Regions from separate parts of the Bacillus infantis NRRL B-14911 genome, predicted to be linked through region 2. Evidence: a T-box and tRNA genes for the amino acid it is inferred to sense, from the RefSeq annotation. Region 2 holds a T-box; the other holds one or more tRNA genes.
The links. The T-box of region 2 lies ahead of proS (proline--tRNA ligase). A T-box ahead of a tRNA ligase gene usually reads a tRNA of that ligase, here a tRNA-Pro.

Region 1 (14,450 bases), 2.3 Mb from region 2:
CAAGCGCTGGGGCTCCTTTATCCAGCCGGGACCGATGGCTTCTGAGATCAGGCCCGCAAGGCGGGGGTTGGAATTCAGCAGCCACCGTCTGTGTGTAATGCCATTGGTTTTATTGTTGAATTTTTCGGGATACAATTCGTAAAACTGTTTCATTTCTCTGTGTTTAAGAATTTCTGTATGAAGAGCCGCCACTCCATTGACACTGTGGCTTCCGGCAAGGGCCAGATGCGCCATTTTCACTTCTCCATCGGAGATGATGGCCATTGACCGGATCCGCTCCCAATCACCGGGGTACTTTTCCTCCAGCTTCAGGCAGAACCGCTTGTTGATTTCTTCCGCAATCATAAAGATTCTCGGAAGAAGAGGCTGAAATAGACGGATCGGCCATTTTTCCAATGCTTCGGAAAGCGTCGTATGATTTGTATAGGAAATGGTTGAAACCGTAATATCCCACGCTTCCTCCCAGGCCATCTTTTCTTCATCTACAAGAATTCTCATCAATTCCGGAATCGCAAGCACCGGATGGGTATCATTTATATGGATGCTGATAAACTGATTAAAATCCTTCATATTTCCATGCTGCTTTTTAAAGGACTCTATAATCGACCGGATACTCGCTGATACAAGAAAATACTGCTGCTTAAGACGGAGGATTTTCCCTTCATCATGTGTGTCATCCGGATACAGGAATTCCGAAATCAGCTCAGTTTCCCTTTTGTATTGCATAATATTTTTATGCTGAGGAAAAGGAGAAGGCTCTGCACTCCAGAGCCTCAATGTATTGACTGTCTCAGTTTGGTACCCTGCAACCGGCATATCATACGGAACTGCAGTAACCGTTTCACCAGGCAGATGCCTGAAAACCAGCCTGCCTTCCTCCTCGCTGCATTCCACTCTTCCCCAAAAAGGGATTTCCACTGCAGAATCAGCCTTTCTTATTTCCCAGACGTTTCCGTGCCTCAGCCACTGTTCCGGCAGCTCGACCTGATATCCGTCGACAATCTTCTGCTCAAAAAGCCCATGCTTATAGCGTATACCGCACCCATGCCCTGGCAGATCGAGCGATGCAAGGGAATCAAGGAAACAGGCCGCAAGCCTGCCAAGCCCCCCGTTCCCCAGGCCCGCATCGGGCTCTGACTCTTCAAGATCGCCCAGTTCAATGCCAAGGTCCTGCAGCCCCTCCTCAACGACTTTATGAATGCCGAGATTAAGCAGATTATTGCGCAGCAGCCGTCCAAGAAGGAATTCAATGGATAAATAATAGACCTGTTTTTGCTTGATCATCCTGCTGCGCTCATTTGTGTTGATCCAGTTCATACTGACATATTCCCTCACCATATGTCCGAGGGTCTGGTACTGATCGCGCTTCGTGCTGTCAGGAAAGCTTTTCCCGCTGGTCATTTCAAGCCTTGTCAAAAAGACCTCCTTGAACTCTTCCTTATCCGAAAACATCCTCTCACTCCCCTGAAACAAGCCCTTCGTAAAGCTTGCTGTACTTGAACGCAGACTGGGCCCAGCTGTAATCCAGGCTCATCGTCCTCTTGACCAGCTCTTTCCACTCTTCTTTCCGGCTATAATAGTAAATGGCCCGGTTAATGGTATAGAGCATATCGTGGGCATTAAAATTAGTAAAGGAGAAGCCGTTTCCTTCTCCTGCCTCCCCATTATATGAATGGACTGTATCGTTTAATCCCCCCGTCTCCCTGACAATCGGTATCGTCCCGTACCTCATGGCGATCAGCTGTCCGAGGCCGCATGGCTCAAACTTTGAAGGCATCAGGAATAAATCTGCGCCTGCGTATATTTTATGGGCCAAATCCTCATTAAAGCGTAGATACGCTCTCACCTTTTCCGGATATTCCTGCTCCATTCCGGCGAAGAATTGTTCAAATTCCTCTTCTCCGGTGCCAAGGACAATGAATTGTACCTCCGCTGACATCAGCTCTTGAAAGACACACTTTACAAGATCAAGGCCTTTTTGGCTCGTCAGTCTTGTAATCATTGCAATAATGGGTACTTCCGGGTGTTCCGGGAGGCCGGCCATCTTTTGAAGGCTGCGTTTATTTTTGCCTTTATTTGTTAATAGATTCACATTATACGGCGCAGCAATCATCGGATCATTTTCCGGATCATAAAAATCAGCATCAATCCCATTAAGTATGCCGGCCAGGTCACCGTCCCGCATCCTAAGCAGCCCATCAAGCTTCTCTCCATAATATTCATTCTGAATTTCAGCTTTATAGGTAGGACTGACGGTTGTTATTTTATCGGCAGATGTAAGGGCCGCCTTCATAAAATTGATGCAGCCATAAAATTCGAGCTGCTCTGCATTAAAACAAAACTCTTCAAGGCCAAATAAGTCACCTAGCGCCTCTTTTGGCATGATGCCCTGGAACTGAAGATTATGAATGGTAAATACGCTTTTTATAGAAGCATATTCCTTTATGTGTCTGTATTGGACACTCAGCAAGAAGGGGACCATGCCTGTATGCCAGTCATGGCAATGAATAATATCAGGATAGAAATCAAGCTCTCTCATGCTTTCCAGGACAGCCCTGCTGAAGTAAGCAAATCTTTCTCCATCATCAAAATATCCGTAAAGCTGGTCACGTAAAAAATAATACTCGTTATCGACAAAATAAAAAATGACACCGTCATGGACAAGCTCTTCGATTCCGCAGTACTGGTTTCGCCAGCCCACGGAAACGCTGAACTCCCTGACCTTTTTCATTTTCTTCTTATAAGTTTCCGGTATGCTCCCATACTTTGGCAGAATGATTCTTACGTCCGTTCCCAGCTTTTTCAATTCTTTCGGCAAGGAGCCTGCCACATCGGCAAGCCCCCCTGATTTAACGAATGGCACACATTCAGATACAGCGAATAAGACTTTCATGAATTCATCAGCGCCCCTTGTATAGTTCCTTTCCGGATTACGATTGGCTGCACAGGAGAACCTTCCATGACAGTCCCTGATTCAATTCTGACATCTTTGTCGATGATGACTGAATCCAATATACAGTTTTCTCCGATCTGGCATTTTTGCATAATGATGCAATTTTTCACAACTGATCCTTTTCCAATCCTGACAGCCCTGGAGATGATGCTGTTTTCAACCGTTCCCTCTATAAGGCATCCGTTTGCCACCATGCTGTTCTTCACCCCTGCGCCTTTCAGGTACCTCGCAGGCGGCTCATCCTTTACCTTCGTATAAACTGGCTGATCTTTACGGAACAGCTTGTTGAAGGTTTCGGGCTCAAGCATGCTCATGCTTGCCAGATAGTAGCTTTCAATCGAGTCGATCCTCGCAACATGCCCTGTATATTCGTACGCACAGACCTTATAAACATGGTTCAGGTCGGCTGCTATATCGCTCATACAGGAATAGCCTGTTTCATTTCTGTTTTCGATGAATTCGATCAGCTGGGAAGTTTTCACAAGATACATTTCAAGGGATTTTCCGTTATGCCTGAGTTCCGTAATGTCACATCCGGATTGGATATGCCTCTCAAGGGCCGGCCGAAAGTCCATATTAAGAACAGTGTAGCAATTTGCTATTAAAGAATATTCCTGATTGCTGCGGTAGAAATAATCAAGGTTGGCTGCAAAATGATTGAAGGAACCTACCCCCTGCCTAGGCCCATCAAGGAGCGGAGATGGAAAGAAAAAGAGGCCGTCTCTCTTTCTGTTCAAATCCCAGTTCTTTCCTGATCCAAGATGGTCCATCAGTGACCTGTATTGAAATTTCGGGAAAATGGCCACACTGGCAATCCCTGAATTCACCATGCTGGAGAGAACAAAATCTATCAACCGGTAGCGGCCTGCAAAGGGCACTGCCGCAAGAGAGCGGTGGACTATCAGTTCTTCCAATCCTTCATGGTAGGTTGTTGCATCTATAACGCCCAGCAATCTCTTATTCAACTATATCCCCTCCTGATTTATATTCCTATGAATGGATTTCCTTAATCATTTCCTCTGTCACAAGGATTATTTCACCCTCATTTTCATCATCTCTGATAACCGTTCCGTCCGGTATGTGCATATCAGAAGGAACAATTGCTCTTTCAATAAAGACATTTTTTCCGATGACAGCATTCGGCATAATGACCGACTCTTTTATAATTGAACCCGCTTTGACCTCTACTCCCTGAAAGAGGACCGTTTTATAAATTTCCCCCTCAATAACACAGCCTTCATTGATCATGGATTCATCCACTTCCGCCATCGGTGCGATATATTGCGGCGGATGGTTGGGGTTAACAGAATAGATCCTCCAGGAATAGTCATTCAGATCCAGCTGGCAATCGTCATCCAGCAAGTCCATATTGGCTTCCCAAAGACTTTGCACAGTCCCCACATCCTTCCAGTAACCGCTGAAAGGATAGGCATAGAGACTTTTGCGGTCATTCAGAAGCCTTGGAATAATATCCTTTCCGAAGTCATGTGAAGAGTCCTTATCCAGATCGTCCAGTTCCAGATACTCCTTAAGTACGTCCCATTTAAATATATAAATTCCCATCGAAGCCATATTATTTCTCGGATTCTCCGGCTTCTCATCAAACTCTGCAATGCTCAGATCATCGTTCGTATTCATGATTCCGAAGCGGCTGGCTTCCTCCCAGGGAACTTCTTTGACGGAAATGGTAGCATCAGCGTTCTTTTCAATGTGATAATCAAGCATCAGGTCATAATTCATTTTGTAGATATGATCACCTGACAGGATGAGCACATACTCAGGTTCATGCTGTTTAAGATAGTTTATATTTTGGAATATTGCGCTCGCCGTGCCTGTATACCACTTGACCTCTGAAGATTCGGCATATGGCGGCAAAACGGTTACCCCTCCGTTCATTCTGTCCAAATCCCAGGCGCTTCCTATGCCGATATAAGAATTAAGTACAAGAGGCTGATATTGGGTCAGGACCCCGACTGTATCAATCCCTGAATTTGTGCAATTGCTCAAGGTGAAATCAATGATCCTGTATTTGCCTCCAAATGGTACAGCTGGCTTTGCAAGATTCTCAGTCAGAGAGTTAAGCCTTGATCCTTTTCCCCCTGCCAGCAGCATGGCCACACATTTTGTCTTTGCCATTCCCTTTCCTCTCCTTTCTATGTTTAACAGGACGCAGAATAGTAATACCAAACGGCGGGATAGCCATTTGAATTGAATAAGGCCGGCCGTGGTATTCCAGTTCTTCTGTTTTGACTACTTTTTTGTTGATCCAGCCGGATCCCCCATATTCTTCCTTATCGCTGTTGAATATTTCCCTGTAGCTTCCGGCATGCGGGACTCCGATCCTGAAATTCCGATACGGGTCGGCTGTAAAGTTGCATACTGCAATGAGGTGTTCACCCTCGGCAGCACTGAAGCGGACGAAAGAGAAAATCGATTGTTCCCGGTTATCTGCATCAATCCACTCAAAGCCTTCCTGGACATGGTCCAGTTCAAATAGGGGCCTGGACCTCCTGTAAAGCCGTATCAAATCCTTTGTATACCTGTTTGCTTTCTGGTGCATTTCATAATCCAGCAGATTCCAGTCAAGCTCTTCTGAATCTTTCCATTCTGAAAATTGGGCGATTTCAAAGCCCATAAACAGCAGTTTCTTACCTGGATGTGCCATCATATAGCCCAGGAGCAGCCGGAACTGGGCAAACTTTCTCCAATAATCTCCAGGCATTTTATTGAGGAGAGACTTCTTTCCATGTACAACTTCATCATGGGAGAGAGGCAATATAAAGTTTTCCTTGAAAGCGTATAAGAGTGAAAATGTAATATTGCCATGCTTTCCAGACCTCGCCTCTGGACTGGTTTCCATATATGCCAGTACGTCATTCATCCAGCCCATATTCCATTTGTAATGAAAGCCCAGGCCGCCATAATGGGCAGGAGAGGTCACCTGAGGGAGATTGGATGAATCTTCAGCTGCTAAAAAAATGGAGGGATCATATTGCCTGATAGTGCTGTTGAGCTTGCGGAGGAATTCAATTCCATACGGATTCTGATGCTGTTCATGGGAATTGGGCCAATAAATAATATTAGAAACTGCATCCATTCTGAACCCGTCTATATGATAGGTTTCCAGCCAGAATAATGCATTGGAGATTAAAAAGCTCTGCACTTCATTTCGGCCCAGGTCAAAGTTTGAAGTGCCCCATACATAATTCTCCCTATCCTTCTCGTTCTTATATTCAAAGAGATGGGTTCCGTCGAATTTATAGAGTCCATGGGCATCTTTGCAAAAGTGGCCGGGAACCCAGTCCAGGATGACACCGATGTTATGCTGGTGGCATTGATCGACAAAATACATGAAATCCTGCGGCTTCCCATACCGGCTGGTCGGAGAAAAATACCCTGTCCCCTGATAGCCCCAGGAGGCATCGAGCGGATGCTCGACAAGAGGGAGCAATTCTACATGTGTGAAACCATGTTCAAGGACATAAGGCACAATTTCATCCGCCAGCTCCCTGTAATTCAGCAGACTGTTGCCATTATTCCGTTTCCACGTTCCGGCATGCATTTCATAGATGACTGCCGGTTCTGCAAAGGTATTTTTCTTCATCCTTCCTTTCAGCCATGACTGGTCATTCCATTTATAGCCTTCAAGCGGCCATACAACTGAAGCTGTGCCTGGCCTTTTCTCTGAATAGAAGGCATATGGATCAGCTTTGTGCAGCCTGGTGCCTTCTTGTGTCAATATTTCATACTTATAGAGGCAGCCTGCCAAATCCTTCTCAATTACTATGTGCCATACCCCTTCATTATTCATTCTATGTAATTTGAAATCATCCCCATTCCAGCTGTTAAAGTCCCCTACAACCCTGACTTCCTTGGCGTTAGGAGCCCATACAGCGAACCTGGTTAGGGTCTTGCCATCTTCAAATATTACGTGGGCACCAAAAAGACGGTGGCTGTCAAAAAGGGTGCCTTCATGAAATAAATGCATCTGATAGTCGGTGGGTAACATCGTTTTCACAGCCATCCTTCTTTCCAACAGATTTTAGTTCATTGACATTCTTTTTTATATTCGTGTTCAATGTAAAAATACCTTGTAAAAATAAATTAAATTTTTCGATATTTTCTCTTATAATTCGATTATTTTTGTAAAATAGAAATGGTTCTAGCGGGAATTGCCTATAATAAGCATATGTTTTTATGAAGGGTGGAATGAAGATGGCAAATCAGGAAGAAGAATTTCTCCTGCGGGAGAGAGAGGCTGCTGAAGAAAAACTGCCGCTGTTCGGTCCTGCAGATGGAAAAATCCTGGCGACAGGAGATATGTTCCGGGGGCCTTATACAGGAGTTGTTTCGGATATAGATCTAAATAATCCGGGAAACCGGCTGCAAAACAATGAAGAGCTTCCAGATTAAGCATCAAGCAAATGCTTAAAAGAAAATAATGCATACAAAAAAGCTGCCAGCATGATGCTGACAGCTTTTTTGTATGACCCCTACGGGATTCGAACCCGTGTTACCGCCGTGAAAGGGCGGTGTCTTAACCGCTTGACCAAGGGGCCTTATGGCGGAGAAGGAGGGATTTGAACCCTCGCGCCGGTTGCCCGACCTACACCCTTAGCAGGGGCGCCTCTTCAGCCACTTGAGTACTTCCCCATAGATTGGCTCCGCAGGCAGGACTCGAACCTGCGACCGTTCGGTTAACAGCCGAATGCTCTACCACTGAGCTACTGCGGAATGGTGGGCCTAAATGGACTCGAACCATCGACCTCACGCTTATCAGGCGTGCGCTCTAACCAGCTGAGCTATAGGCCCACTTTGGAGCGGGTGATGGGAATCGAACCCACGACATCAGCTTGGAAGGCTGAGGTTTTACCATTAAACTACACCCGCAATTTTATGGGGCGACTGATGGGAATCGAACCCACGAATGTCGGAACCACAATCCGATGCGTTAACCACTTCGCCACAATCGCCACTGTTCAATGCTATTAGATAAAATAATAAATGGTGGCTCAGGACGGAATCGAACCGCCGACACAAGGATTTTCAGTCCTTTGCTCTACCGACTGAGCTACTGAGCCACAATAAAATTCACTTCCTAAACCTTGTATGGTTTAAGTCCTTTGTTCATCAATTCTCACGGACTTCCTTACAGATTGCCGCAGAAGCTTTTCAGATAAGGTATCAAACTGCTCTACCGACTGAGCTGCTGAGCTATACTGGATATGGATTGTACAAGTGAAAATGGCGGTCCCGACGGGAATCGAACCCGCGATCTCCTGCGTGACAGGCAGGCATGTTAACCGCTACACCACGGGACCAGTATTGCGGGGGCAGGATTTGAACCTGCGACCTTCGGGTTATGAGCCCGACGAGCTACCGGACTGCTCCACCCCGCGACGATAAAAATCATTCAAAAATATAATGGAGGAGGTAGAGGGATTCGAACCCCCGCGCGGTGTTACCCGCCTGTCGGTTTTCAAGACCGATCCCTTCAGCCAGACTTGGGTATACCTCCATATTTCAAGTAAATGGTGGACCTTGTAGGACTCGAACCTACGACCGGACGGTTATGAGCCGTCTGCTCTAACCAGCTGAGCTAAAGGTCCTTAATTTGGTAGCGGCGGAGGGGATCGAACCCCCGACCTCACGGGTATGAACCGTACGCTCTAGCCAGCTGAGCTACACCGCCAAATCAAGTATTTTTTATAAGGTTATATGGTGGAGCCTAGCGGGATCGAACCGCTGACCTCCTGCGTGCAAAGCAGGCGCTCTCCCAGCTGAGCTAAGGCCCCATATTAATTTTAAAATGGTCGGGAAGACAGGATTCGAACCTGCGACCCCTTGGTCCCAAACCAAGTGCTCTACCAAGCTGAGCTACTCCCCGTCATGTAAATGATAAGCGTCGAATCTCTTCAGTGCTTCCTTATTCACATCATCCTGCAATAGCAGTCAGGTGTTCACTCGTTGGCTTATATTCTGGCTTTCATTACATAAATAGTATGGCGCGCCCGAAAGGAGTCGAACCCATAACCTTCTGATCCGTAGTCAGACGCTCTATCCAATTGAGCTACGGGCGCATAGTTAAAATAAAATTAATGGTGCCGAGGACCGGAATCGAACCGGTACGGTAGTCACCTACCGCAGGATTTTAAGTCCTGTGCGTCTGCCAGTTCCGCCACCCCGGCAATCTCTGGAGCGGAAGACGGGATTCGAACCCGCGACCCCCACCTTGGCAAGGTGATGTTCTACCACTGAACTACTTCCGCATATAAAATTGGTGCGGGTGAAGGGAGTCGAACCCCCACGCCTTGCGGCGCCAGATCCTAAGTCTGGTGCGTCTGCCAATTCCGCCACACCCGCATAATTCATTACTAGAGATTGAATGGTGAGCCATGAAGGACTCGAACCTTCGACCCTCTGATTAAAAGTCAGATGCTCTACCGACTGAGCTAATGGCTCATTTGAAACTGGTGCCGGCTAGAGGACTTGAACCCCCAACCTACTGATTACAAGTCAGTTGCTCTACCAATTGAGCTAAACCGGCAATTATGGTGGAGGATGACGGGATCGAACCGCCGACCCTCTGCTTGTAAGGCAGATGCTCTCCCAGCTGAGCTAATCCTCCATATTAAAGCCCGGCAGCGTCCTACTCTCACAGGAGGAGAACCTCCAACTACCATCGGCGCTGAGAAGCTTAACTTCCGTGTTCGGTATGGGAACGGGTGTGACCTTCTCGCTATCGCCACCAGACTATTTTTTCAAGACAAGTATTATTATATCATCTTGTTTTTGTTTTGCAAGGGATTTTTTAAAATTTTTATTCCCTCAAAACTAGATAATGCAGAAGAAGAATTACAAAGCAATCAAATGTGGTTAAGTCCTCGATCTATTAGTATCTGTCAGCTCCACGTGTCACCACGCTTCCACCTCAGACCTATCAACCTGATCATCTTTCAGGGATCTTACTAGCTTGACGCTATGGGAAATCTCATCTCGAGGGGGGCTTCATGCTTAGATGCTTTCAGCACTTATCCCTTCCGCACATAGCTACCCAGCGATGCCTTTGGCAAGACAACTGGTACACCAGCGGTGCGTCCATCCCGGTCCTCTCGTACTAAGGACAGCTCCTCTCAAATTTCCTGCGCCCACGACGGATAGGGACCGAACTGTCTCACGACGTTCTGAACCCAGCTCGCGTACCGCTTTAATGGGCGAACAGCCCAACCCTTGGGACCGACTACAGCCCCAGGATGCGATGAGCCGACATCGAGGTGCCAAACCTCCCCGTCGATGTGGACTCTTGGGGGAGATAAGCCTGTTATCCCCGGGGTAGCTTTTATCCGTTGAGCGATGGCCCTTCCATGCGGAACCACCGGATCACTAAGCCCGACTTTCGTCCCTGCTCGACTTGTAGGTCTCGCAGTCAAGCTCCCTTGTGCCTTTACACTCTGCGAATGATTTCCAACCATTCTGAGGGAACCTTTGGGCGCCTCCGTTACTTTTTAGGAGGCGACCGCCCCAGTCAAACTGCCCGCCTGACACTGTCTCCCGCCCCGATCAGGGGCGCGGGTTAGAATTTCAATACAGCCAGGGTAGTATCCCACCAATGCCTCCACCGAAGCTGGCGCTCCGGCTTCAAAGGCTCCTACCTATCCTGTACAAGCTGTACCAAAATTCAATATCAGGCTGCAGTAAAGCTCCACGGGGTCTTTCCGTCCTGTCGCGGGTAACCTGCATCTTCACAGGTACTATAATTTCACCGAGTCTCTCGTTGAGACAGTGCCCAGATCGTTACGCCTTTCGTGCGGGTCGGAACTTACCCGACAAGGAATTTCGCTACCTTAGGACCGTTATAGTTACGGCCGCCGTTTACTGGGGCTTCGATTCAGAGCTTCGCTTGCGCTAACCCCTCCTCTTAACCTTCCAGCACCGGGCAGGCGTCAGCCCCTATACTTCGCCTTGCGGCTTCGCAGAGACCTGTGTTTTTGCTAAACAGTCGCCTGGGCCTATTCACTGCGGCTTTTCCGGGCTATTCACCCTAAAAAGCACCCCTTCTCCCGAAGTTACGGGGTCATTTTGCCGAGTTCCTTAACGAGAGTTCTCTCGCTCACCTTAGGATTCTCTCCTCGCCTACCTGTGTCGGTTTGCGGTACGGGCACCTTTTCCCTCGCTAGAGGCTTTTCTTGGCAGTGTGGAATCAGGAACTTCGGTACTAAATTTCCCTCGCCGTCACAGCTCAGCCTGATGCAAACGGGATTTGCCTCGTTTGCAGCCTAACTGCTTGGACGCGCATATCCAACAGCGCGCTTACCCTATCCTCCTGCGTCCCCCCATTGCTCAAACGGTAAAGAGGTGGTACAGGAATATCAACCTGTTGTCCATCGCCTACGCCTTTCGGCCTCGGCTTAGGTCCCGACTAACCCTGAGCGGACGAGCCTTCCTCAGGAAACCTTAGGCATTCGGTGGATGGGATTCTCACCCATCTTTCGCTACTCATACCGGCATTCTCACTTCTAAGCGCTCCACCAGTCCTTGCGGTCTGACTTCGATGCACTTAGAACGCTCTCCTACCGCGGACACCTGATGGTGTCCACCCACAGCTTCGGTGATACGTTTAGCCCCGGTACATTTTCGGCGCGGAGTCACTCGACCAGTGAGCTATTACGCACTCTTTAAATGGTGGCTGCTTCTAAGCCAACATCCTGGTTGTCTAAGCAACTCCACATCCTTTTCCACTTAACGTATACTTTGGGACCTTAGCTGGTGGTCTGGGCTGTTTCCCTTTTGACTACGGATCTTATCACTCGCAGTCTGACTCCCATGGATAAGTCTTTGGCATTCGGAGTTTGTCTGAATTCGGTAACCCGATGGGGGCCCCTAGTCCAAACAGTGCTCTACCTCCAAGACTCTTACAACATGAGGCTAGCCCTAAAGCTATTTCGGAGAGAACCAGCTATCTCCAAGTTCGATTGGAATTTCTCCGCTACCCACACCTCATCCCCGCACTTTTCAACGTGCGTGGGTTCGGGCCTCCATCCAGTGTTACCTGGACTTCACCCTGGACATGGGTAGATCACCTGGTTTCGGGTCTACGACCACATACTCATTCGCCCTATTCAGACTCGCTTTCGCTGCGGCTCCGTCTGTTCAACTTAACCTCGCATGTAATCGTAACTCGCCGGTTCATTCTACAAAAGGCACGCCATTACCCTGACCCGAAGGTCATAGGGCTTTGACTACTTGTAGGCACACGGTTTCAGGATCTGTTTCACTCCCCTTCCGGGGTGCTTTTCACCTTTCCCTCACGGTACTGGTTCACTATCGGTCACTAGGGAGTATTTAGCCTTGGGAGATGGTCCTCCCTGCTTCCGACGGGATTTCACGTGTCCCGCCGTACTCAGGATCCACTCTGGAGGGAACGAAGTTTCAACTACGGGGCTGTTACCCTCTATGGCCGGCCTTTCCATGCCTGTTCATTTACTCCGTTCCTTTGTAACTCCGTGTAGAGTGTCCTACAACCCCAGGAGGCAAGCCTCCTGGTTTGGGCTAATCCCGTTTCGCTCGCCGCTACTCAGGGAATCGCGTTTGCTTTCTCTTCCTCCGGGTACTTAGATGTTTCAGTTCCCCGGGTCTGCCTCCAATGCCCTATGTATTCAGGCAAGGGTTCCATCCCATTACGGATGGAGGGTTTCCCCATTCGGAAATCTCCGGATCAAAGCTTACTTACAGCTCCCCGAAGCATATCGGTGTTAGTACCGTCCTTCATCGGCTCCTAGTGCCAAGGCATCCACCGTGCGCCCTTTCTAACTTAACCTGTTCGGCCGATGATAAGCTTCACATCTCTTCGTCATCTCAATCGTCAGCATCCTCACGTATACAAAACATACGCTCCGGTGCTTCCTCAATCGATTCCTCGACCTGTTCGCTTCTCATCACCCTCACGGTTTTTAAACTCTTATTTATTTATAAGAGAGAAAACCTAAAATGGCGATTACTCGGTAATGTCTTCTTCATTACATTATCTAGTTTTCAAAGAACAAAAATGAGAGATTATACTCTCAAAACTGAACGAACAAAGAGCGTCACGTCTTGTATATATTCCTTAGAAAGGAGGTGATCCAGCCGCACCTTCCGATACGGCTACCTTGTTACGACTTCACCCCAATCATCTGTCCCACCTTAGGCGGCTGGCTCCAAAAGGTTACCCCACCGACTTCGGGTGTTACAAACTCTCGTGGTGTGACGGGCGGTGTGTACAAGGCCCGGGAACGTATTCACCGCGGCATGCTGATCCGCGATTACTAGCGATTCCAGCTTCATGCAGGCGAGTTGCAGCCTGCAATCCGAACTGAGAATGGTTTTATGGGATTCGCTTAACCTCGCGGTCTTGCAGCCCTTTGTACCATCCATTGTAGCACGTGTGTAGCCCAGGTCATAAGGGGCATGATGATTTGACGTCATCCCCACCTTCCTCCGGTTTGTCACCGGCAGTCACCTTAGAGTGCCCAACTGAATGCTGGCAACTAAGATCAAGGGTTGCGCTCGTTGCGGGACTTAACCCAACATCTCACGACACGAGCTGACGACAACCATGCACCACCTGTCATCCTGTCCCCCGAAGGGGAACGCCCTATCTCTAGGGTTGTCAGGAGATGTCAAGACCTGGTAAGGTTCTTCGCGTTGCTTCGAATTAAACCACATGCTCCACCGCTTGTGCGGGCCCCCGTCAATTCCTTTGAGTTTCAGCCTTGCGGCCGTACTCCCCAGGCGGAGTGCTTAATGCGTTTGCTGCAGCACTAAAGGGCGGAAACCCTCTAACACTTAGCACTCATCGTTTACGGCGTGGACTACCAGGGTATCTAATCCTGTTTGCTCCCCACGCTTTCGCGCCTCAGCGTCAGTTACAGACCAGAAAGTCGCCTTCGCCACTGGTGTTCCTCCACATCTCTACGCATTTCACCGCTACACGTGGAATTCCACTTTCCTCTTCTGCACTCAAGTCCCCCAGTTTCCAATGACCCTCCACGGTTGAGCCGTGGGCTTTCACATCAGACTTAAGAGACCGCCTGCGCGCGCTTTACGCCCAATAATTCCGGACAACGCTTGCCACCTACGTATTACCGCGGCTGCTGGCACGTAGTTAGCCGTGGCTTTCTGGTCAGGTACCGTCAAGGTGCCGGCAGTTACTCCGGCACTTGTTCTTCCCTGACAACAGAGTTTTACGATCCGAAAACCTTCATCACTCACGCGGCGTTGCTCCGTCAGACTTTCGTCCATTGCGGAAGATTCCCTACTGCTGCCTCCCGTAGGAGTCTGGGCCGTGTCTCAGTCCCAGTGTGGCCGATCACCCTCTCAGGTCGGCTACGCATCGTTGCCTTGGTGAGCCGTTACCTCACCAACTAGCTAATGCGCCGCGGGCCCATCTGTAAGTGATAGCCGAAACCATCTTTCAGCATAGCCTCATGAGAGGCTGTGCATTATCCGGTATTAGCTC
Region 2 (14,450 bases):
AAGCTCTGGATCCAGCTTTACCCTCTGAAGGAAGAGTGGCGGGAAAAAGCCTTTACTTCACTTCTCTCAGCTGTCCTTTATCTGCAGACCATCATTCTTTCCCTGGTTGTGCTGCTGAAGGGGGACGGGCTGGCCGCGCTTGCCAGTGCGGCAGCTGGTGCCGTGTTTTCGTGGGTATTTGCGAATATTTACAGCAGAAGGAAATTGAAGAACTGATTAGAAGCCTCCGTTATTTAAATGGAGGCTTTTTGCAGCGCCTGAAACCTTTCCGGAAGAAAAACGTAGTATTAAGCACAAACTAAAAGCTGAACGAGAGGAAAGGGTGCAGCCGAATGAATGAGTATGAACAGATGGTTTCACGGGAGCTGGAGGAGTGGAAGAGGAAGCTGCTGAAGCGTTCCGGAATGCTTAACCGTCTTTCAAAGAAGGCGCAGACAAAAATCAACAGCTATATCCCGGAGAAAGCACATGCCGTCATTACCGAGGGAATCAAGAATATGGTAAAAGCAACCTTGGCAGGCTCTAATCTGACTACCAGGAAAAGGCTCGATGCCGGGCTGCGCCTTGAGGAAATGGACGGAAAATTGGCTGAAAAGCTGGCTGCATACCGTAAGACTGCAACCATTGAAGGAGCCGGCACAGGCGCAGGCGGCATCCTATTAGGGCTTGCCGACTTCCCGCTGCTGCTTTCAATCAAAATGAAATTCCTTTTTGAAGCTTCAGCCATTTATGGCTATGATCCCGGAGAATATGAGGAGCGCCTTTTTATCCTGCATGTGTTTCAGCTTGCGTTTTCAAGTGATGAGAAAAGGCGGGAAACATTGGCTGTCATTGAGAATTGGGATGAGAAAGTGAAAGAGCTGAAGGATATGGAATGGCGCGGGTTCCAGCAGGAGTACCGTGATTATATAGACTTTGCCAAAATGCTGCAGCTGCTCCCGGGCATAGGGGCGGTTGCGGGGGCTTATGCGAATTATAATCTGCTTGACCAGCTGGGAGAGACAGCAAGGAATGCCTACAGGCTCCGGTTTCTAAAAAAATAAAGGAAAAAAAGCATCCTCCGAATCATCGGCGGATGCTTTTTGCTTATACGGTGACGTTTTCCTGAAACTCGACTTTGTGGTATTGCAGTGCCGCAGAACCTAGTGTCTTTGCAGCAATCAGCATTGCCTTTTCATCAATATCGAATCTTGGATGATGGTGCGGGTATGCAGCATCATCGCTGAGAGGCTTCGCTCCTGTGAAGAAGAATGTGCCTTTTACATGCTGAAGATAATAGGCAAAATCCTCGCCGCCCATTTCCGGTGCTGTTTCAACGACTTCCTTGACCTCAGGAATCGATCTCGCGCACTCGGCTAGGAAGTTGGTTTCTTCTTCATGGTTGATGACAGCCGGATAGCCGCGGTGATAAGTATAGCTGTATGTGCTGTCAGCAGTATAGCAGGTTCCTTTCACGACTCTTTCCAATTCTTCTTCAATATCGTTCCGCACCTGCTCGCTGAAGGTGCGCACTGTGCCTTCCAATTTAGCTTTATCGGCAATGACATTGAAGGCATTTTGGGCCGTGAATGATCCGACAGTAACAACGGCTGAGTCAATTGGATCGACCTTCCGGCTGACGATCTGCTGGAGGTTGACGACAAGCTGGGAGGCTGTCACAATGGCATCCTTCGTTTTATGAGGCTGCGCTCCGTGTCCGCCCTTTCCTTGTACAGTGATTTCAAAGCGGTCGGCTGCAGCCATGAAAGGACCGGTCCGGTACTGGATCTTTCCTGTCGGTTCGGAAGCCCATAAGTGGGTGCCGAAAATGGCGTCCACTCCTTCAAGGCAGCCATCCTTGATCATGGAAACAGCGCCGCCCGGTGCATATTCTTCCGCATGCTGGTGGATCAGGACATACGTCCCTTCCAATTCGGAGCGCAGCTCGTGAAGGACCTTTGCAAGCACAAGCAGTGTTGCAGTATGGCCATCATGGCCGCAGGCATGCATGACGCCCGGGACGAGCGATTTATAAGGAACATCTTTTTCATCCTGGATTGGAAGCGCGTCAAAATCGGCACGGAGGGCAATCGTCTTCCCTGGCTTCTCTCCGTAAACCTTGGCTACGACTCCATTCCCGCCGACATTTCCTTTTACTTCGATTCCCAGCTTTTCATAATATTCTTTTATGTATTTTGCTGTATTTTCTTCCTGAAAGGAAAGTTCAGGATGCTGATGGAGATAGCGGCGGATCGCTGCCATTTCTTCATAATAGTCTTCAAGTCTGCTGAATAATGAACTGATCATAATAACTCTCCTTTGTGTTTTAATTTTTACTGTTTCGAAAATTATAACATTATTTTTATAAATTGCAGGATAATAAGCCTTCAAATTTGAAAAACTTTAGAATAATATTCTAAGAGTGTATGAAAAAGAAGCTGGGGAGATGGTATGGGTTTGCAGTTAAAACAATCAAAAGCAGCGCTGGCAGCTGTTATAATGGCAGTGGCTGCAGCAGTGCTGATAGGCTATTCAGTATCAGGGGGAGAATCTTTATGGTTTGACGGAGCTGTCTCATCTGCTGTCACAGGGATTTTTTCGGCCTCTTTCTATCCGCTGTTTGAATTTTTCACCTGGTTTGGCGACAAGCAGGGCATCGGTTTGGCAGCGCTTATAGTTCTTGCTTGGCTGTGGTTCAAGAAGAGAGACTATCTGGGCATGGCAGTCCTTGTGTTTGCCGTTGCACTCGGGAACGAGGCCAGCAAGCGGCTGAAGGAGCTGTTCGGCAGAGAGAGGCCGGAGCTGGAGCATATCACTGAGGTGAATAGTCTCAGTTTCCCGAGCGGACATGCGATGGTAGGGGGCATTTTATATATGCTGACAGCCTATTTTGTCATAAAGGAATTAAAGTCTGCTGGAGCCAGGATGATGGCGGCAGCTGCGTTTGCCCTTTGGATCCTTTTGATCGGGATCAGCCGCATTGTCCTTCAGGTCCACTATCCGACCGATGTTGCGGGAGGGTATGCTTTTGCTTTTATTTGGGTTTACATATGGGTTATATTCTATGTATTTATGAACAGCAGCTTTGGCAGGAAAGTGAATTAAGACAGGAGGAATAAGGATGATAGATTTAAGAAGCGATACAGTGACAAAGCCGACAGAAGAAATGAGGAAGGCTGCTTACGAAGCAGAAGTCGGGGATGATGTCTACGCGGAAGATCCCTCCATCATCAAGCTTGAAGAGTCCGCAGCAGACATACTCGGGAAGGAAGCAGCCCTGCTTGTGACAAGCGGTACCCAGGGAAACCAGGCGGCCATCCTGACGCATACAAGACCAGGGAACGAAATTCTCCTAGAGGCAGAGTCCCATATTTTCTATTACGAATCAGGAGCCGCTTCTGCTTTTGCCGGTGTCCAGACAAGAACGATTGCAGGAAAACGGGGGGAAATGGATCCCGGCGCAATAGAAGCTGCCATACGGGGGAAAGATCAGCATTTTCCCGAAACCGGCCTGATTTGTCTGGAAAATACACATAATCGTGCTGGAGGGGCTGCTGTGTCTGTGGAAAATATGGAGGCTATCCATGCAATTGCCCGCAGGCATAAAATTCCTGTCCATATGGATGGAGCAAGGCTGTTCAATGCCGCAGCCGCACTTGAGAGGCCGGTCACTGATTTCACCCGGCATGCTGATACAGTCCAGGTATGCTTGTCCAAGGGGCTTGGAGCACCAGTCGGGTCAATCCTTGCCGGAAGCAGGGAATTTATCCAGTCTGCCCGCATCTGGAGGAAAAGACTTGGGGGAGGCATGAGGCAGGCAGGCATCATCGCGGCACCAGGGCTGATTGCACTGACGCAGATGAGGCACAGGCTTCACGAAGACCATGAGAACGCCCGGAAGCTTGCTGAGGGGATTCAAAATATAAAAGGCATTAATGTCGTCAACCAGGTAGATACAAATATCATAGTTGCAGACGTAAAGGAACTGGGCCTGAGCTCAGAGCAGTTTGTAGAAAGGCTGGAGAAGGAAGGAGTTCGCGCAGTTACTTTCGGGCCATCTTCGGTGAGGTTCACCACTCATTTCGATGTGTCTGCCAGTGATATAGAAAAGGCGCTGGATGCTGTCAGCAGGACGGCAGCGGGGCATGTGTCTGCGCTGTAAAATTTGAATTAGCATCAGGACCGGTGTTCTCTGATTAGGGAGGGCACCGGTTTTTAGTGTTGATTTTGGAATTTATTGTAAGGAGGAAAAATTATAACAGTTTTTAGGGAGAATCATTGAGATTTTAGGTAAAATCTTTCGAATTTTATGTAGAATAAAGCAGAATTCAGGCAGAATGACCATATTCGCCGTTTGATAAAACAGTAATTCATATAGAATCGCCTCTTCTTCACAAAAATTCATGCTGAATTCCTCCTAATCTATCCCAGCAAAACCAAAACAGCTGAAATCTAATAAAATACAGGTTTGACATCGTACATTTCACTGTATATAATACTGAAAAATAACTGAAACAATGAAGGGGATCAGTAAACAGTCTATGTCTATCCAAGAGAGGGAGCCGGCGGTGGGAGGCTTCTATAGACAGCTGCCGAACCTGCCCCGGAGTTCGCTGCCGGATACTTGAAGGCAGCAGCGGCACATGCCGTTATCATGAAGAGAGTATAAAGCCTTGCTTTATAAATTAGGGTGGTACCGCCATGATCTGGTCCCTATTTTATAAATCGGGGCTTTTTTATTTTTCCAGCAGAATGCCGGCGCTTCTGCACTCTTCAAGAAGCTTCAGCAGCTCTTTCCCTGGCCGGGATGAGAGCTGATGCGTTTATCGTTTCACACTTAATCAGAATATGGGGTGCAATCATGGCAAAGGAATTTGTAAAAGAAATTACGGCAATGGAAGAGGATTTTGCCCAATGGTATACAGATGTGGTGACCAAGGCGGATCTGATCGATTATTCAAGTGTCAGGGGATCAATGATCATCCGACCTTACGGATATTCTTTGTGGGACAATATAAAAAACGAGCTGGACAGAAGGATCAAGGAAACAGGGCATGAAAATGTTTATATGCCAATGTTTATTCCTGAAAGCCTCCTCCAGAAAGAAAAGGACCATATCGAGGGATTTGCGCCAGAGGTGGCATGGGTGACCCATGGCGGATCAGAAGAGCTGGCAGAACGGCTAGTCGTCAGGCCGACATCAGAGGTCCTTTTTTGCGAACATTATAAAAATATCATCCATTCTTACAGGGACCTGCCTAAGCTGTACAATCAATGGGCCAATGTGGTCAGATGGGAAAAAACGACCCGGCCTTTCCTAAGGACGCTTGAGTTCCTGTGGCAGGAAGGGCATACATGCCATGCAACAGACGAGGATGCGCACGAAGAAACGACAAAGATGCTCGATGTCTATGCAGATCTGTGTGAAAACGTCCTGGCCATACCGGTCCTTAAGGGCAGGAAAACAGAGAAAGAAAAATTCGCCGGCGCAAAATTCACCTACACAATTGAGAGCCTGATGCATGACGGAAAAGCACTCCAGACAGGAACCTCACACCATTTGGGGGACGGTTTTGCCAAGGCATTCGGCATCCAGTATTCGGACAGAGAAGGGGAACTTCAGCATGTGCATCAGACGTCGTGGGGGCTTACGACTAGAGTGATCGGCGCCATGATTATGGTCCACGGCGATAACAGGGGCCTGATCATCCCGCCGCGGATTGCGCCAACCCAGCTTATGATCGTCCCTGTGGCACAGCATAAAGAAGGGGTTCTTGATTTCTGCTATGAGCTGAAAGAGAAACTCGGCAAGAGTTTCAGGGTCGGAATTGACAGCAGCGACAAAAAGCCTGGCTGGAAGTTCAATGAGTACGAAATGAAAGGAATCCCGCTCAGGCTTGAGGCCGGCCCGAAGGATATCGAGAATAATCAGGTCGTGCTTGTCCGCAGGGATACAGGCGAAAAGCTGTTTGTCCAGGCTGAAGGGGCAGAGCAGGCAATCGCCGGGCTGCTGGAAGATATCCAGTCAGGCTTGCTGGAAAAAGCGCGGGACCTACGCGAACAAAAAACAGAGAATGCTGCAGGCATGGGTGAGTTCAAGCAGGCATTGAAGGATAATCAGGGGTTTATTAAAGCAATGTGGTGCGGCAGGAGGGAATGTGAAGACAGAATTAAGGAGGAGACCGGTGCAACCTCCCGCTGCATTCCTTTTGAACAGGAGCATATATCCGATGTTTGTGTCTGCTGCGGCAATAAGGCAGAAGAGCTCGTTTATTGGGCAAAAGCTTATTAACGGGGCTTTGCAGGAAAGTTATTTGAAAACCATTTAATATTTTTTCTGCCGGGAAGGAATTTTGGCCCGGAAAAAGAATGTATTGACTAAGGCAGTGAAAGCTTCGCCGACAACATTAAATCCACCAAAGAGGATTGTTATAAATGAAGAGAACGGGCCAATTCGCTTTAGTCAGCATTTCTATTTTATTCACTTTAACGCAAGCCTTCATTTTCGATGACCCCTGGCATAAGGAAATTGTTGATTTCACCATTGCCACTATTATTGCCTGGTTTGTAGGCTGGCAATATGACAAATTGAAATATCTTACAGGGAAAGCGAAAGAGAACGAAGCATTTTACAGGCAGCTGATCGAAACGATGCCGGAGCCTGTCATCATCCAGGATTATGACAAAATTGTCTATGCAAACAAAGCGGCTGAGAAGATGGTGGCTGCTGAAAGCAAAGAGGAATTGGTCGGCAGGTCAGTATTTGATTTTATGGAAGCGCCGGATGCCGCCAAATACAAGAAGATACTTGATGTAACATATAAAGAAAAACTTCCGGCAGGCCGGAGGGAACAGAAAATTACCAGGCTTGACGGCAAAAAGATTTATTTTGAAGTGTCCACCTTATTTACAAGCTTTCAGGGCAGGAAGGCAGTGCTTTCAATCGGCCAGGATGTTACGGTTAAAAAAGAGCAGGCAGACCTGCTTCTGCAAAAGTCAGAGAAGCTGGCGCTTGTCGGGCAGATGGCCGCTGGGATTGCCCATGAAATCCGCAATCCTCTGACAAGCATTAAAGGATTCATCCAGCTGCTGAAGGCGGAGGGAAATCGGGAGTATGCCGATATTGCCATCTCAGAGCTGGACCGGATCAATCTGATTGTTGGAGAGTTCCTTGTCCTCGCCAAACCTGCGGCTGCGGTATACAGGGTATGCGATCTTAAGAAGCTGATTCAGGAAGTGGTTGTACTGATTCAGCCGCAATGCCTGATCCATAATGTCCAGATAATCACCGGGCTTGATCTGGATGAATCGGAGATATGGTGTGAGGAGAATCAGCTGAAGCAGGTATTTATCAATATGATAAAAAATTCTGCTGAAGCCATGCCGGATGGCGGGACCATCACGATCAAGGCAGCGGACAGGAAGGATGGGCATGTGGCTGTCATGATCAAAGACGAAGGGACAGGCATCCCTCCAGAGCGGATCAACACACTTGGCGAGCCTTTTTATACAACAAAAGAAAAGGGGACGGGCCTTGGCCTGATGACCAGCTTTAAAATCATCGAAAATCACAGCGGGCTCGTCAAAGTCAGCAGCGAGGTCAATAAAGGGACGGTTTTTGAAATTATACTCCCGAAAACCCAGACGGAAGCAAAGGGACATTCATTTAACTGATGCTGATCAAATAGGCGTTTCCCAAGCCTCTTTTCGGGAATAAGGATAAAAACACCGTTAGGAGGGACAGCTCATGCCTGAAAATAACAAGGATGGCCAGAACCAGGAAAGCCTGCTTGAATATGAACGAAAGCAGCATTCCGGCGGGGAAGCGCCTGACAAGCTTAAAGAGGGAAGGAAGCCTGACCAGCAGAACAGGCTGAAAGATCAGGAGAATATGAGAAAATAGTTCGGGAGAATAAAGCAAGCGGGCATGCCACTGGGCACAGCCCGTTTTTTTTCGTACCTGGTGCAGACCAAGCCAGGTTTCCCTCTCAAGGCACAAAGGGTATACAAAAGGAAACTTTCTATAGACATGGAGAATGATCGTATGAAAAAACAGAGAATAGAATTTGTCTTTTTGCTTATATTGGCTGCTTCCCTGTATGTCCTGTTCTTTACCGGTGCAGGCTACTTCTGGAAGCTCGCCTGCGCAGGGCTGTATGCTTTTATTATACTGGTGAGCATCTACTCGCTGATTCTTGAAAACCGCACTTCCCACCATACGCTCCTCTGGATTTATGTCCTGATCTTCATTCCGGTGGCAGGCTATATGTTCTACTTATATTCAGGGCAGCTTTATCTGAAAGGATATCTTTTCCGCACAAAAAGGAGCAATGACAGAGAGCAGTGGAAAAGGATGATGAAGCGGAAAGATTCACCGGACCTTACATTTCTGCAGGATAACCAGCAGAACTTTGCCAGGTTTGCTGCGAATGCCAGCATGACCCCCATCAGCACCTCATCCAGGGCTGAGATGCTGAAAAATGGCGAAGAAACGTTTGAAGAGCTGAAGGCAAGGCTGAAGAAAGCAAAAAAATTCATCCATATACAATACTATATCTTCCGCTCGGATAGGCTCGGCAAAGAGATCATTGATATCCTCATTGAGAAGGCTGAAGCAGGAGTCGAGGTCCTTTTCATGTATGACGCTGCCGGCAGCATGAAGATGGCTGTGAATGAAATTAAAAGGATGGAGGAAGCGGGCATCAAGGTTCATTGCTTCCTGCCTTTGAAATTCGGCTTCTTCAATCAGAAAATCAATTTCAGGAACCATCGAAAAATCGTCGTGATCGACGGGGAGACCGGCTTTGTCGGCGGGCTCAATGTCGGGATTGAATATCTCGGCGAGGATGAAGCGATGGGGTTCTGGCGCGACACCCATATGGTGCTGGAAGGTGAGGCCGTATACACACTGCATACAGTCTTCCTTCTGGACTGGGAGTATGTCAGCCGGGAACAGGTCCTTGACAAATATTCGGTCAGTGAAAGGCCAGCCGATGAGGATGAAATCAATGGGGCGATACAGGTGGTTGCCAGCGGGCCTGATACACAGCAGGGAATCATGGGAGATTTCTTTTATTCGATGATCACCAGTGCAGAAAGGTCGATTTGGATTGCCACGCCTTATTTCGTCCCGAACGAAGCAATCAGGACTGCGCTGCGGGTGGCTGCAGCAAAAGGGGTGGAGGTAAGGATCATGGTTCCGGAAAAGAATGACAGCTTTCTCACCCAGTATGCAAGCAGGTCCTATTTTTCCGAGCTACTTAAATATGGAGTTGAAGTCTACTCTTACCAAAAAGGTTTTCTCCATCAGAAAATCATCATCGCAGATGGAAATATGGCTTCTGTGGGAACAGCGAATATGGATATGAGAAGCTTTCACCTGAATTTCGAGGTCAATGTCTTCCTGCTTGGCTGCAGCTCAATCAGGGATCTGTCAGCGCATTTCGAAGAAGATATGAGGGATAGTGTACGGATAACACCTGTACAATATTATAAACGCGGACTCTGGGAGAGGACGAAAGAGTCCTTCTCCAGACTGTTTTCCGGAGTGCTCTAATCCATTTGCGCTGCTGACTGGCATTTGTTCAGTCAGCAGCTTTCTCATCTTCTTCGCTGAACTTTGCTGCGCCTGGGACGTTCCGCGGTTCATATTTGATGGCATCCGAAGAAAAGACCCTGATGGCAAGTGTTCCTCCATATACCTGCGCGCGGATCAGGATGGGCTGGTTATAAGTGTTTTTAAAGGTGAAATCCGGTCCGTACCAGCTTACGGTTGCATCTCTGCCTGAAGGGACATACGGCACGCGCTTGCTGTGGGAATATCTTTGGATGATGCTTGTTCCGGCATTATCGACAGCATTATAAAGGGTTGAAGATACCTGGCATATCCCGCCACCGATCCCCTCGGACAGTTCTCCCCTGACAATTACCGGAGCTGGGAGATATCCCTTGGCTGCCGTCCTCTTGCCGACTGTTTCATTAAATGAAAATACTTCTCCGGGAAATACAACAATGCTGTCTATCGATCCGGCCGCGAGCCTGATATTCTGTGTTCTGGCCTTATTATGGGAGTTGAAATAGGTCACATATTGGCCGATCTGGCGTGCTTTAACAGATAGAATGAGCTCACTGTCGACCCTTGGATAAATCGGGAGAAGAGGCAGTTCAATGCTCCCTGAACCTGACTGGTAGTAAGTAGTATAAAAACGCGCTGAAAATAAATCCTGATTCAATTTGCTTCCGGGTTTTTCAGGGATGATTCTTTCTCCCGGGCCTATCCTGGCATCCTGCGGCTCTTTATAAGCCAGGCTGTTCATTTTAGCCTGGAATGCTTTAAATTTATCTTCATCTGCCAGCGGCAGGCCGGGTATATTGGCAGAGAATTCTTCTTTCTGGACTTTTATTGCATCCTTGCCTTCCTGCAGCACAGATAACTGTTCCGTTCCAATTCCTCCAGCTGCTGCCATAAGGCCGAAAAATAATAACAGCTTCATCATGCACCTCCCTGAAATAGTATGGGCAAGCCTCCTGAATTTCATGTAATACAGAAGAATGGCTGTACACCTCAAAGAGTGAAGAAAATTCCGGTATATGCTAATATAAATCTGATTATAAAAAAGAATCTTACTATTCAGGGAGGCAGAAATATGTTCAAAAGGGTGGCTTCAGATGTGCTGGGGATCAGTGATATTGGCAGTGTCATCTCGCCGGCTGACTATGATAAGGTCGATGCTGATGATTATGTGATGCATGAAGATAATGAAAAAATCTATTTTTTGATTAAATCCAAATCTGATGAATATTGCTTTACAAACAAAGCAGTCATCCATTTAGATGGGACAAGCGCGATGAGCAAGAAGAGAGTCCTGAAGAGATACAGCTTCAGGGAGCATCAAATTTCAAATGTATTCCTGGAAACAGCAGGGACAGTCGACATGGATGTAGAGATCAAATTTGTGATAGGCTCTGCCGCTTTCTCCATAGATGTACATAAACGCTTCATTGAAGAACTGAAAGACCTGTATAAAGCCTTGATAAAAATCTCCGAAATTTGTGCGGAAAATGAGCATTCGATGGAGTTTGCCAAAAAGAGCATTGAAGTAGCTTCTGCAACATTGGGCAGGGCTGCAGGGGCAAGGGAAGGAAGCCTGACGGATGATTTCAGGGTGCTGAACGAAACCGCTTTTAACTGGCTGATGAACAGCAGGAAAAAATACCATGTAAAAGATTTTGGATATGTTTTTGAAAAATTCATTAATAATTGAGGACCGGTTCGTTGCAGTATAAGAATTTATTCATAGCGGGGAGATGCGTAGCATGAGTATATCTTTGATGAAGAAAACAGCCGGGGTCGTGCTGGAAAAGAAAAAGTTGTCACATGTCAAGGCGAGGGTCGGCCTGGTTTTAGACATTTCAGGATCGATGCGCACCTTGTACCGGAACGGCACGGTACAAAAAGTAGTGGAGCGGATCTTAGCCGTTGCGAGCCAATTTGATGATGACGGCATGCTCGATATCTGGGTATATGACAATGAGTTCTCAAGGCTGAAGCCGGTGACAGAAAGGGACTTTGAAGGCTATGTTAATCAGTATATCCTGAATAACGATCTAATCCATAAATTCGGGCGCAATGACGAACCTCCTGTCATGGAGGATGTCATCAGCAAATACACACTGGAAGATCCGAGCAGCGATCCTGCGTTCATTGTCTTTATCAATGATGGCGGCTGCAAAAAGACGATCAAGAAACCGATTGTAAAATCGGCAGGCAAGCCTATTTTCTGGCAGTTTGTCGGTATTGGCGATGCAAATTTCGACGTGCTGGAAAAATTGGATACAATGGAAGGCCGCTATATTGATAACGCGAATTTTTATCATTTTAAAGATATCGAGCAGGTAAGCGATGAAGAATTGTATGACCATCTTCTTGATGAATTTCCATCATGGATTAAAGAAGCGCGGGAAAAGGGCGTACTTAAATAAAGCAGCCTGGCAGAAGCCAGGCTTTTTAGTATTTTTTTCTGAATATTGAAACTTTTATCGACTCAAATCGTATATACAATTAGTAACTAAAAACCGGCATGAGCCATGAATGAACGCCTGTCACGCAGGGGAATGTAAGAGGAACAACGATCAGCAGGAGGAAATATGAAAAAGATTGCCGTATTGCTTATCTTATGTTCTTTCTTTGCCTCATCTGCCAGTGCCGAAACCCAGCAGGAAGAAAGGAAAGCTGCTATCATCATAGATGATTTTGGAGGAGGCATCGGAGGCGTAAAAGATTTCCTTGAAGGCGATATCCCGATTACAGCAGCAGTGATGCCATTTACAGATCAGACAGCACAGCATGCTGAATGGGCGCATGAAAATGGATTTGAAGTCATGGTCCATCTGCCAATGGAGCCTAAAAGGGGAAAGAAATCATGGCTCGGGCCCAAACCGATCACAACAAATCTGTCTTCTGAAGAAGTCAGGAAAAGGGTCAATGAAGCCATTGACAGCGTTCCCTATGCAAAGGGCCTCAATAATCATATGGGATCGCGGGCAGTGGAAGATGAAGGGATAGTAAGGGAAATCGTAAAAATTGCGAAAGAACGGAAGCTTTATATTGTGGACAGCGGCACAAGCCCTGAATCAAAATTTCCCATCATTGCAAAAGAGCTTGGTGTGCCGCTCATTAAAAGGGATGTATTTCTTGATGACATTTCTTCTGTTTCCCATGTCAGGCGGCAGATGAAGAAGCTGGCGCTGATCACGGAGCAGCAGGGCAGAGGGATCGCAATCGGGCATGTCGGTGTGACTGGCAAGGTCTGTTCGGCAGGGATCCTTCAGGAAAAGGGGTATTTTGAAGAGAAAGGCATCAGAATCGCCCCTGTATCAGAGATCATTTCAAGTGAGATCCGAAAAGAGTATTATCCATTCTATTAAAAGCCACTGGACAAAATGAGGCAGGTGGAAAGGGTGATAATCATGTTATGGCTCATCATTTTAGGCGGGCTCCTTGGATTCGGGGTGCTGGTTGATGTTATCTATCGGAGGAAGGGAATCCAGCATACAGACCCCGAACATAATGAACAGCATGTTTCTTCTTCAGAAAGGGTCTATATTGAATCCCATCTCCATAACAGCCGCCCGGAAAATCAGAATGGCAATTTTTAAGAAAACAAAGAGGCAGCCCAATAAGGCTGCCTCTCAGTTTTAGCTCCGTTTAAATCCTTCTTCTTCAAGATATTCTTTTGCTTCCCGATAAGATAGAAAAGCGGCGTCCAGGTTCAGGCCGGCATATACATTCCACATTTCATCTTCCTCTATGAGGACAAGGGTCTCGCCGCTCCGGCTGCTCCACGTTTCTTCCAGCCTTGCAGCAGGCTGGGCTTCTTCTGCATCATGGGCGGAGAGGGACTGGATCGATTTTGCAATGATATCCCGAAGCTCGGATTCAGAGAAATCCCTGATGTTCACCATGCCTTTGCTGTCAGGCGAATAACTCTGTACATATTCTGCAAAAACAAAGCCATTGCCGTTAGGATGCAGATGGTAAACCACATTTTTCTTGTCTATTGCGCTTTCTTCATAATGGAAGTTGACTCTTCCAAGAGAGACGTCTTTTCTCTCAAGCTCGGGAAATGACTCGATGATCGCTAATTTTTCTTCAAAAGTAAGCATGTTTCCTCCAATGGATAAGGTGTTAATTTTGTGTTCTGCCTATTATACCATTAGAATAGAAGAACAAAAAGCGCGCCTGATGGCGCCAAAGGAAAAGGAGCTGATTGCATGTCTGACACCGGCAAATATCGTGAGCATGTTAAGCCTGGAATGGAAGCGGATATCATCTTAAAGAAGGACCAGCGGTCAGGGGCAAGGACAAGGGGGATCATTAAGGATCTTCTGACCAATTCTTCTTTCCACCCGCATGGAATCAAGGTGAGGCTGACAGACGGCCAAGTGGGCAGAGTGGCAGAAATCATAAAAAAATAGAGGGGCAGCTGATGGCAGCTGCCTCTTTTTTTTGCTCTCCCGTTCACACTTATATTAGGAACATGGCGACAATTGTAGTGGCTGCAAGCCCAATGATGACAGGCAGGAGATTCCTCCTTGCAAGCTCAAAAGGATCCACATTGCAGATGGCTGCTGCAGGGATGAGCGCCCAGGGCACGAGCGTCCCGCCGCCAACCCAGATGGCAGCAACCTGTCCCAGGGCTGTCAAAGTTGCTGCACCGGCACCGATGGCTGAAGCAAAAAGGCTGGCGACAGAGCCTGCCAGGGAGATGCCGGAAAAGCCGGAACCATCCAGACCGGTGATTGCACCGGTAACAGTGAGCGTAACAGCTGCCACTTCCTTGCTCAGCGGGACTGCTCCTGCCAGAGCAACCCCGAGATCATTGACGATGCCCTGTGACCCCCCCGGCAAATAGTCGCCGATTATGCTTGTAAAGCCGGAATCTCCAAGGTAAAAGAAAGCTGCGATAGGG

Region 1: it has a tRNA-Pro gene. The T-box ahead of proS (proline--tRNA ligase) is inferred to sense a tRNA for this amino acid. The anticodon was not compared.

What each region holds. Positions count from the first base shown of each region.
Region 1 covers NC_022524.1:3,771,286-3,785,735, forward strand. The annotation lists gene N288_RS18980 (glycogen/starch/alpha-glucan phosphorylase) at 1-1,452, opposite strand, end outside; gene glgA (glycogen synthase GlgA) at 1,457-2,893, opposite strand; gene N288_RS18990 (GlgC family sugar phosphate nucleotidyltransferase) at 2,890-3,918, opposite strand; gene N288_RS18995 (glucose-1-phosphate adenylyltransferase) at 3,944-5,089, opposite strand; gene glgB (1,4-alpha-glucan branching protein GlgB) at 5,031-6,977, opposite strand; gene N288_RS19005 (hypothetical protein) at 7,169-7,366, shown strand; tRNA gene N288_RS19010 (tRNA-Glu) at 7,441-7,512, opposite strand; tRNA gene N288_RS19015 (tRNA-Ser) at 7,516-7,606, opposite strand; tRNA gene N288_RS19020 (tRNA-Asn) at 7,613-7,687, opposite strand; tRNA gene N288_RS19025 (tRNA-Ile) at 7,689-7,765, opposite strand; tRNA gene N288_RS19030 (tRNA-Gly) at 7,770-7,843, opposite strand; tRNA gene N288_RS19035 (tRNA-His) at 7,851-7,926, opposite strand; tRNA gene N288_RS19040 (tRNA-Phe) at 7,959-8,034, opposite strand; tRNA gene N288_RS19045 (tRNA-Asp) at 8,199-8,274, opposite strand; tRNA gene N288_RS19050 (tRNA-Met) at 8,279-8,352, opposite strand; tRNA gene N288_RS19055 (tRNA-Ser) at 8,379-8,471, opposite strand; tRNA gene N288_RS19060 (tRNA-Ile) at 8,486-8,562, opposite strand; tRNA gene N288_RS19065 (tRNA-Met) at 8,569-8,645, opposite strand; tRNA gene N288_RS19070 (tRNA-Ala) at 8,673-8,748, opposite strand; tRNA gene N288_RS19075 (tRNA-Pro) at 8,764-8,840, opposite strand; tRNA gene N288_RS19080 (tRNA-Arg) at 8,957-9,033, opposite strand; tRNA gene N288_RS19085 (tRNA-Leu) at 9,053-9,141, opposite strand; tRNA gene N288_RS19090 (tRNA-Gly) at 9,148-9,222, opposite strand; tRNA gene N288_RS19095 (tRNA-Leu) at 9,232-9,316, opposite strand; tRNA gene N288_RS19100 (tRNA-Lys) at 9,340-9,415, opposite strand; tRNA gene N288_RS19105 (tRNA-Thr) at 9,425-9,500, opposite strand; tRNA gene N288_RS19110 (tRNA-Val) at 9,506-9,581, opposite strand; rRNA gene rrf (5S ribosomal RNA) at 9,590-9,706, opposite strand; rRNA gene N288_RS19120 (23S ribosomal RNA) at 9,826-12,770, opposite strand; rRNA gene N288_RS19125 (16S ribosomal RNA) at 13,063-14,450, opposite strand, start outside.
Region 2 covers NC_022524.1:1,232,962-1,247,411, forward strand. The annotation lists gene N288_RS06425 (ABC transporter permease) at 1-216, shown strand, start outside; gene N288_RS06430 (EcsC family protein) at 333-1,043, shown strand; gene N288_RS06435 (M20 family metallopeptidase) at 1,087-2,286, opposite strand; gene N288_RS06440 (phosphatase PAP2 family protein) at 2,431-3,084, shown strand; gene N288_RS06445 (threonine aldolase family protein) at 3,101-4,141, shown strand; T-box leader at 4,488-4,697, shown strand; gene proS (proline--tRNA ligase) at 4,841-6,271, shown strand; gene N288_RS06455 (ATP-binding protein) at 6,415-7,653, shown strand; gene N288_RS25065 (hypothetical protein) at 7,727-7,882, shown strand; gene cls (cardiolipin synthase) at 8,024-9,535, shown strand; gene N288_RS06465 (VanW family protein) at 9,564-10,475, opposite strand; gene N288_RS06470 (PH domain-containing protein) at 10,626-11,243, shown strand; gene N288_RS06475 (vWA domain-containing protein) at 11,296-11,961, shown strand; gene N288_RS06480 (divergent polysaccharide deacetylase family protein) at 12,127-12,906, shown strand; gene N288_RS06485 (hypothetical protein) at 12,949-13,137, shown strand; gene N288_RS06490 (hypothetical protein) at 13,177-13,644, opposite strand; gene N288_RS06495 (YwbE family protein) at 13,753-13,956, shown strand; gene N288_RS06500 (hypothetical protein) at 14,006-14,450, opposite strand, start outside.